2 regions of the Streptomyces sp. AgN23 genome follow, and region 1 is predicted to be linked to the other one. Evidence: riboswitches for the same ligand, from Rfam matches in the RefSeq annotation. Region 1 holds a riboswitch; the other holds the start of a gene.
The links. Region 1 has a riboswitch for cobalamin ahead of AS97_RS07135 (ABC transporter substrate-binding protein). Riboswitches for the same ligand answer to the same signal wherever they lie in the genome.

Region 1 (4,204 bases):
GCGGCCAGGACGACGGCGCACAGCAGCACATCGCTCCAGCCGGCGCCGGTGAGCGAGCCGAGGAGCCAGAACAGCACGGCGCGGGTGGTGTCGGCGTCCGCGGAGGTGAGGACGGTGAACGAGGTCAGCGCGGAGAACAGTTGCATGGCCGCCACCCCGGACAGCACCACGCGGTCGGTGCTGCCGCCGAGGCTGTGGCTGAGCGCCAGGACCAGGCCGAAGGAGAGCAGCGCGCCGATGAACGCACCCGCCGACAGGGACACCGCCCCGCCGCCCACGCCGAGGACGACCACGGCGACGGCACCTGTGGAGGCCCCGGAGGACACCCCGAGGACGAAGGGGTCGGCCAGCGGATTGCGCAGCAGGGACTGCATCACGGCCCCGCAGAGGGCCAGCCCCGCCCCGCACACCGCGGCGAGCAGGGTGCGGGGCATGCGCAGGTTCCACACGATGCCGTCGCGCAGCGGTGGCAACGTGCTCTCGCCCAGGCCGAGATGGGCGGTGACCGCTGCCCAGACGTCGGCCGTGGAGATGTCGGCGGGGCCGATGGTCACGGCGAAGGCGATCGACGCGAAGAGCGCGGCAAGCCCTCCCGCGATCAGCAGCAGGAGTCGGGTGCTCACTTGGCGAGTCCGAAGTGGCGCAGCCCGGCGGCGACCTGCTCGACCCCTTCGACGGTGCGGATGGACGGGTTCATGGCCTGCCCGCTCAGCAGGACGTACCGCTTCTTCTTCACGGCGGTGAGATTGCGGGTGGCGGCGTTGGTCTCCAGGAAGCGCATCTTGGCCCTGGCGGTCTCCGCGGTCTGCTGCTTGCGCGTGAGATCGCCGAGGACGATGACGTCCGGGTCGCGGTCGGCCACGGTCTCCCAGTTGATCTGCGGCCACTCGTCGTGGGTGTCGGAGAAGGCGTTCTTCGCTCCGACGGCCCGGGTGATGGCGCCCGGGGCGCCGCAGCAGCCGGCGAGGTAGGGCGACTGGGAGTTGGCGAACCAGTACATGAGGGAGACGCCGGGGGCGTCCAGTCCCTCGGTGGCCGTACGCACCCGCTGCTTCAACCGCGCGATGAGCTTCTCGCCACGTTCGTCGACGCCGAACGCGTGGGCCAGGTCGCGTATCTCGCCGTAGACGGTGTCCAGGGTGAGTGGCCTGCTGCGGGAGCCGTCGCCACCGCTGTCGGGGTCCCGGCCCGCCGAGCAGTCGGACGGCGAGACGTACGTGGGCACGCCCAGCTTGTCGAACTGCTCACGGGTGGCCACGCCGCCCTTGCCGAGGGTGGAGACGAACGAGGCGGTGACGAAGTCGGGTTCGATGTCCAGGGCCTTCTCGAAGGACGGTGCGTTGTCCGCCAGGCGCGGCACCGTCGCGTTCGCCTTCTCCAGGCCCTTCATCACCGGGTCGGTCCAGGTGGCGGTGCCCGCCATGCGGTCGGCGAGGCCGAGGGAGAGCAGGATCTCCGTGGTGCCCTGGTTGAGGGAGAGGGCCCGCTTCGGGGTGGACTTCACCGTGACCTTGTGGCCGCAGTTGTCGATGGTGCGCGGATAGCCCGCCCCGGCGGGCTTCTTGGCGTCCGCGCCGTCGTGGCCGGAGCCACCGCACGCGGTGAGCAGGAGGGCGGGGGCGAGCAGGAGGGCCGCGGTACGGCGGGCAGAGCAGAGCACGGGCATGCCTCGGTTGTCGGGGCTCGTACGCGGAGCCTGGCCTACGGACGTCCTCCCCGCACGCGGCGCGGAGGTGCCAGCAGGTCTTCGGACTCGGGTTCGTCCGGACGGGGCCCCTTCCCGGTGCTCGTTCGCGGCGGCCTCGCGGCCGTCACGGACTCCTCCCAGTGGTGTCACATGCCCCGCCCGTCCCCCTCACCGCTGCGCGTCAGCTCCGGGTTCTCACCGGATTCCCTGGCCTCGGATGTGGCACGACTGGCTCCCCGAGAGTATCAAGATTGTCGAACGATCAGGGTGTCGGACCGGTCACGGAGTGGAAAGCCACGTCCCGGGGTCAGTTCGGCCGCCGACGGGCCTGCCTCACCTCGCGGTCGACGGCCCAGGCGTCGCCGACCGGCCCGAGGTGGGCAAGCTTGTCGGGGTTGATCACCGCCCGGATGGCCTGAACCTGCCCGTCGAGCACATCGAGGACCAGAGCCTGGAGCACCTTGCCGTCCCGCTCGCGGAAGACCGCGCCGGGCTGGCCGTTGACCTCATGGAGCTCGAAGGACACGTCGATCCGCAGCAGCCAGGGGAAGACCGTGCCCAGCAGCCGGGCCACGTTCTCCGCGCCCATGACGGCCTTGGCCAGTTGCGGGGCCTTGCCGCCGCCGTCCCCGACGAACTGCACATCGGCGGCCAGCAGGTTGCGCAGCGCGCCCACATCGCCGTCCTTCAGCGCGTCGAAGAACCGCGTCGCCAGTTCCTGCCGCTCCTGCCGGTCCGCCTCGAACCGCGGCCGCCCGGCCTCCATATGCCGCCGCGCCCGCACCAGCAGTTGGCGGCATGCCGCCTCCGACCGTCCCACCGCCGTGGCGATCTCGTCGAACCCGAAGGCGAACACCTCCCGTAGCACGAACACCGCCCGCTCCAGCGGGCTGAGCCGCTCCAGCAGCAACAGCGCCGCCATCGACACCGAGTCGGCCAGCTCCACCGCCCGTGCCGGGTCCTGATACGGATCGCTGAGCAACGGCTCGGGGAACCACGGGCCCACGTACTCCTCCCGTCGCACGCGCGCGGAGCGCAGCACATCGATCGAGATGCGCGTCACCGTGGCCGACAGATACGCCTTGGCCGACGTGGGCCGGGTCGTCGAGCCGTCGAAGCGCAGCCATGTCTCCTGCACCGCGTCCTCGGCCTCACTCACACTGCCCAGGATCCGATAGGCGATCGAGAACAGCAGCGGCCGCAGCTCCTCGAACTCCTCGACCTTGTTCACGCCGACTCCCCTCCCCAGGGCCCGTCGCCGATGCGGTTGCCGTCACCGATACCGGTCAGTGGAACTGCCCGGCCTCGTAGTCACCGGCGGCCGGCTGCTGGGTGATGACGTTCAGCCGGTTCACCATATTCATGAAGGAGACCAGGATCACCAGGGCGGTGAGCCGCTCCTCGTCATAGTGCTCGGCGGCATTCGCCCACACCTCGTCGCCGACCCCACCGGCCGCGTCCGCGACCCGGGTCCCCTCCTCCGCCAGGGCCAGCGCGGCCCGCTCGGCATCGGTGAAGACGGTGGCCTCCCGCCATACCGCGACCAGGTTCAGCCGCACCGGGGTCTCACCGGCCGCGGCCGCTTCCTTGGTGTGCATGTCGATGCAGACGGCGCAGCCGTTGATCTGACTCACACGAATCGCCACCAGCTCCTGCGTCGCCACCGGCAGCGGCGATTCCTTGACCGCTCTGCCCGCCGCCATGACGGGCCTCAGGACCTTGCCGGCGGTCTGGCTGGCGGAGTAGTTCAGTCGCGCGTCCATGATGTGCTCCTCTGAAGTCGTTCACTGGCTACACCCCTGAGACGAGGTGGCCCGACCCCCTGTGACATGAACGCATGTGACCCGCGTCTCCCCGCCGTCGGCTCAGCTCGGCAGCCTGCGTCCACCACTCGCCCTGATCCAGTCAGTTGTACGCTACGGCTCCCGCACGCTTCATGGTCAGCGGGATCCAACGGGAGACAGAGGTCATCGTGACAGAGCGCACCGGCAGAATACGTTCACCCCGTATCTACGCGATGACCTCGGGGGTGCTCACCGGGACGATCGCGCTGTACATCGCGCTCGTCGCCTTCGGGAACATCACCGACTTCGACAGCAACCAGCAGTTCGTGCGGCATGTCCTGGCGATGGACACCACGTTCAAGGACGAGGACCTGATGTGGCGGGCCATCGACTCCACCGCGCTCCAGGACACCGCCTACGTCGCCATCATCGCCTGGGAGACCCTCGCCGCTCTCGTCCTCCTCGCCGCGACGGCCCTGTGGTTCGCGGGTCCGCCCGGAGATCGCGTCCGCCGCGCCCGGCAGGCCAGCACCGTGGGGCTGTTGATGCTGATGCTGCTGTTCGGCGCCGGGTTCATCGGCATCGGCGGCGAGTGGTTCGCCATGTGGCAGTCGGAGAAGTGGAATGGCCTGGAGGCCGCCACGCGCGTGTTCATGATCTCGGGGATCGTTCTGCTGCTCATTCACCTGCTGCCCTCGGCCGAGCGAACCGATCCGGGCTCCGAGGACTGACC
Region 2 (4,204 bases), 5.2 Mb from region 1:
CGCTCCGGCCAGGTGGCCACCGCGTCCGTGTAGTGGTCCGGGTGCAGCACACCGCGCGCGGTGCGGGTCTCGGACCAGGCCGGATGCGGGCCGTGGCGCTCGGCCAGTTCACAGGACGCCTCGTACGCGGCGAGCATGATGCGCTCGGAGATCCGGGTGGAGAGCGCCTTGGCCTCGGGCGAGTCGAACGGCAGCCGCAGCCGGAAGAAGACGTCCTGCAGCCCCATCAGGCCCAGACCCACCGGCCGCCAGCGGGAGTTGGAGGCCCTGGCCTCGTCCGTCGGGTAGAAGTTGATGTCCACCACGCGGTCGAGGAAGGTCACGGCGGTGTGGACGGTGGCGTCGAGGCGCTCCCAGTCGAGCTGCCCGTCCTCGTCCAGGTGCGCGGCGAGGTTGACCGAGCCGAGGTTGCACACGGCGGTCTCGCCGTCGTCTGTGACCTCCAGGATCTCGGTGCACAGGTTGGAGGAGTGGACGACCCTGCCGGGCTCGGCGGTCTGGTTGGCGGTGCGGTTGGCGGCGTCCTTGAAGGTCATCCAGCCGTTGCCGGTCTGCGCGAGGGTGCGCATCATCCGGGCGTACAGCTGCCGCGCCGGGACCTGTTTGACCGCCCGGCCCTCGGCCTCGGCCTTGCGGTACGCGGCGTCGAACTCATCGCCCCACAGGTCCACCAGAGCGGGCGCGTCGACCGGGGAGAACAGCGACCAGTCGGCGTCCGCCTCGACCCGGCGCATGAACTCGTCCGGGATCCAGTGGGCGATGTTGAGGTTGTGGGTGCGGCGGGCTTCCTCGCCCGTGTTGTCCCGCAGCTCCAGGAACTCCTCGAGGTCCGCGTGCCAGGTCTCCAGATAGACGCAGGCCGCGCCCTTGCGCCGGCCGCCCTGGTTGACGGCGGCCACCGAGGCGTCGAGCGTGCGCAGGAACGGCACGATGCCATTGGAGTGCCCGTTGGTGCCCCGGATCAGCGAACCGCGTGCCCGGATACGGGAGTAGGACAGGCCGATGCCGCCCGCGTGCTTCGACAGCCGCGCCACCTGGTGGTAGCGGTTGTAGATCGAGTCCAGCTCGTCCAGCGGTGAGTCCAGCAGATAGCAGGACGACATTTGCGGATGCCGGGTGCCGGAGTTGAACAGCGTGGGGGAGCTGGGCAGATACGACAGCGTGCTGGTCAGCCGGTACAGCTCGGCCACATCGTCCAGCGCCCGCTCCGAGAGGTCCTCGGCGAGCCCGCAGGCCACCCGCAGCAGGAAGTGCTGCGGGGTCTCGATCACCTGACGGGTGATCGGATGGCGCAGCAGATAGCGGCTGTAGAGGGTGCGCAGTCCGAAGTAGCCGAAGCGCTTGTCGGCGCCGTCGGCCAGGGCCCGCTCCACCAGCGCGTCCAGCCGTGCGGCGTGGGCGGCCGCGAACTCCGCGGTGGAGTCGGCCAGCAGGCCCTCGCGGTGGCCCACCTGGACGGAGGTGGAGAAGGAGACCGCGCCCTGCCCGGCCGCCTCCTCCGTGATCGTGAGCGCCAGCAGCCGCGCGGCCAGCCGCGAGTACTCCGGCTCCTCGGCGATCAGCCCGGCCGCCGCCTCGGTCGCCAGGCCACGCAGCTCCGCCTCGTCCGAGCCGGGATGGCGGCCGCGCAGGGCGGCGGCCGCGACCTTGCCGGGGTCGGTGGCGGGCAGATCGGCGGTGAGTCCGGTAAGTGTCCGCAGCAGGGCGGTTCCGGGCGCGTCGTGCGCTGCCTGAGAAACCGCCTGCTCTGAAACCGGATCTGCGGGCGCGATGGTCACTGAGGTGCTCTCCCTCGCTCGGCCGGGGCCACGAGGGGGTGCGATGGGCGCGTACGGGCATGCCGCTGCCGCACTCCTCGTACGTCAGGCACTCCACGCAGCGTCCATCGGCCCAACCCTCGAGGCCGGGGGACGTGTTCACACAGGGCCGTCGGCAGGTGCTCGGACTTACGGGCACGCCGCATAAGCGCACACGTACACCGTTGCGGGACAGTTCCGGATTCTCACCGGATTCCCCTGCGGCGACAGCGAGGACGAGCATACATCTTGTGTCGGCCGACGGACGCACCCCCATATCTTGTGTCGTGAGGTGCGGAGTTTCGCATGAATGTGCTAATGCGTTCCGGAGGTGGCCTGTGACCTGGGGCCCGTGGCGGCCCGTGGCCGGGCGGGTACGCGCGCCCGTGGGCGCGCCCGAGCCCCTGGGCCGGGGCGTGCGCCGCCTGGGCCGGGGCGTGTGCCGCCGGTCGTCACAGCTCCACTGTGAACGCCCACAGGGTGAGCTCCAACGTGGCTATCGGCGACCAGTCCCGCTCCGGGGCCCGCACGAACCCCAGCCGCTCGTACAGCCGGTGGGCGGCGGTCATGGACTGCTGGCTGCTGATCACGATCCGCCGCAGCCCCAGCGCGCGCCCCCGGTCCAGGCAGGCGTGCACCAGCGCCTCGGCCGCCCCGCGCCGCCGCGACTCCGGCCGAACGGCCAGCATCCGGAACTCGCCCTCGCCGGGTCGGGCCAGCTCCGCATACGCCCCGCCGTACACCGCGAACGCCACGGCCCCGAGCACCTCGTCGCTCGCCGCGTCCGCCGCGACCAGCAGCTCGGCCTCGGCGGCCCGGCGCCGGGCGTCGCGCAGGGTGGTGAGATATGGATCACTGTCCCCGAAGTCCAGGAGGCCGTCCCCGAGATACACCTGCGCGGTGAGCTCCCCGATTCCGTCCAGCTCCTCGTCCCGCGCGCGCCTGATCGTGATGTCCATGGCCGCAGTCTGCCGCACACCACTGACAGCGGGGCCGCCATGCGTCACTCGCCGGGCTTCGCCGTCACTCGCCGGGCTTCGCCGTCACTCGCCGGGCTTCGCCGTCACTGGACGGCGGTGCTGATCACTCCGGTGGAGCCCGCGCGCTTGTTGGCGGCGTCGGCCTCCTGATAGGTGAAATAGCGCCGGACCGTGCCGTCCGGCAGCGTCAACTCATAGACGACAACGGGTTGCGGGGCACGTGCCCCTCCGCCGCAGTTGCAGGCCATGGCTGCCGTTCCTTTCCCTCGAGTCCAGTACGGATGGGTGTCAGTCCAGCCACCGCGAGGCGAGCCCGGCGAGGTAGGAGAGCGTCAGGGCGGTCGCCGGGAGGTGGAACCACGCGGTGGTGTGCAGCAAGGAGGCGTAGACGGCGATGGCGCCGGCGACCCAGGTGCTGGTGCACCAGCCGCAGTTGACGAGATAGGAGAACCGGGAGTCGTCGCCGAAGCGGTCGGCGACCCAGGTCCTGAACCCCGCCGCCAGCGTGTCCTTGGTGATGAAGCGGGTGATACGGCAGGTGGTGCCGAGGGCGAGGAGGAATGCGGCGAGGCTCATCGGATCGCTCCCTCCCCGGGTGGTCCCGCACGGGTTGGCACTGCCGATGTCACTCATTAGAGGCACGGTGGAGGACGGCAGGCCATACTCCGGCCGCGGGTTCCCCCGAATAGCGGAGCGCTTGTCATACAAGCTCGCCGCCAGGCGCGCCCAGATGCGCCAAACGAGTGATGGCAGCCCCGGAACCTTGAGCGACGGGGGTGAGCGTGGATAACTGGAAACGTGCCGCCGGGGGTGCCTCATACCTCGTAGGCCATCCAGGAGCCGGGCGTTCGTCCCGTAGCTCCGCTCTCATCCGGCGCATCGATCCCGCGCCCTGACCGGCCGCCCGGCGGCTTTCTGTTCCTCCGGTGCCGGCCTGCCTCGACCGCGCGGCGACGACGAGGCGTTGACCAGCGGCTTGCCCACGACATCGGCATGCCGCCGGCGCATATCGCCCGAACCCTTCCCGGGAGGACCAACCATGACTTCGACCGCTCTCGCGACCGCCGCCCCCACTGCGGCCAACTGGCCCCCGTCGCAGGTGGGGCCGCCGTTGCTGCTGTCCGTGGTGCCCAACTCGGGCCCCGCCGCCGGTGGGAACCTCGTCCAGCTCAACGGGCAGAACCTGCGCAACGTGATCAGCGTGACCTTCGGCGGCGTGCCCGCCCAGATCGTCAGCCAGAGCAGTTCCGGTGGCGGCGGCTGGGATGGTGACTGGGGCGGCGGCTGGGGCGGTGGCTGGGGCGGTGGTGGCTGGCCCGGAGGCGGCTGGCCGGGGAATCCCACCAACGACATCGTCGTGGTGATAGCCCCGCCGCACGCGCCCGGGTCCGTCCAGGTCCTGGTCACCACCACGGTCGGCACCAGCAA

Region 2: linked by a shared signal. The riboswitch ahead of AS97_RS29860 (ribonucleoside-diphosphate reductase subunit alpha) and the one ahead of AS97_RS07135 (ABC transporter substrate-binding protein) in region 1 are both predicted to bind cobalamin.

The regions. Positions count from the first base shown of each region.
Region 1 is NZ_CP007153.1:1,631,593-1,635,796, forward strand. Features, by position in the region: gene AS97_RS07130 (iron chelate uptake ABC transporter family permease subunit) at 1-623, opposite strand, end outside; gene AS97_RS07135 (ABC transporter substrate-binding protein) at 620-1,666, opposite strand; cobalamin riboswitch at 1,721-1,935, opposite strand; gene AS97_RS07140 (RNA polymerase sigma-70 factor) at 1,995-2,918, opposite strand; gene AS97_RS07145 (carboxymuconolactone decarboxylase family protein) at 2,974-3,450, opposite strand; gene AS97_RS07150 (DUF2165 domain-containing protein) at 3,705-4,202, shown strand.
Region 2 is NZ_CP007153.1:6,859,930-6,864,133, forward strand. Features, by position in the region: gene AS97_RS29860 (ribonucleoside-diphosphate reductase subunit alpha) at 1-1,778, opposite strand, end outside; cobalamin riboswitch at 1,914-2,057, opposite strand; gene AS97_RS29865 (GNAT family N-acetyltransferase) at 2,249-2,755, opposite strand; gene AS97_RS29870 (hypothetical protein) at 2,860-3,024, opposite strand; gene AS97_RS29875 (hypothetical protein) at 3,065-3,352, opposite strand; gene AS97_RS29880 (IPT/TIG domain-containing protein) at 3,816-4,204, shown strand, end outside.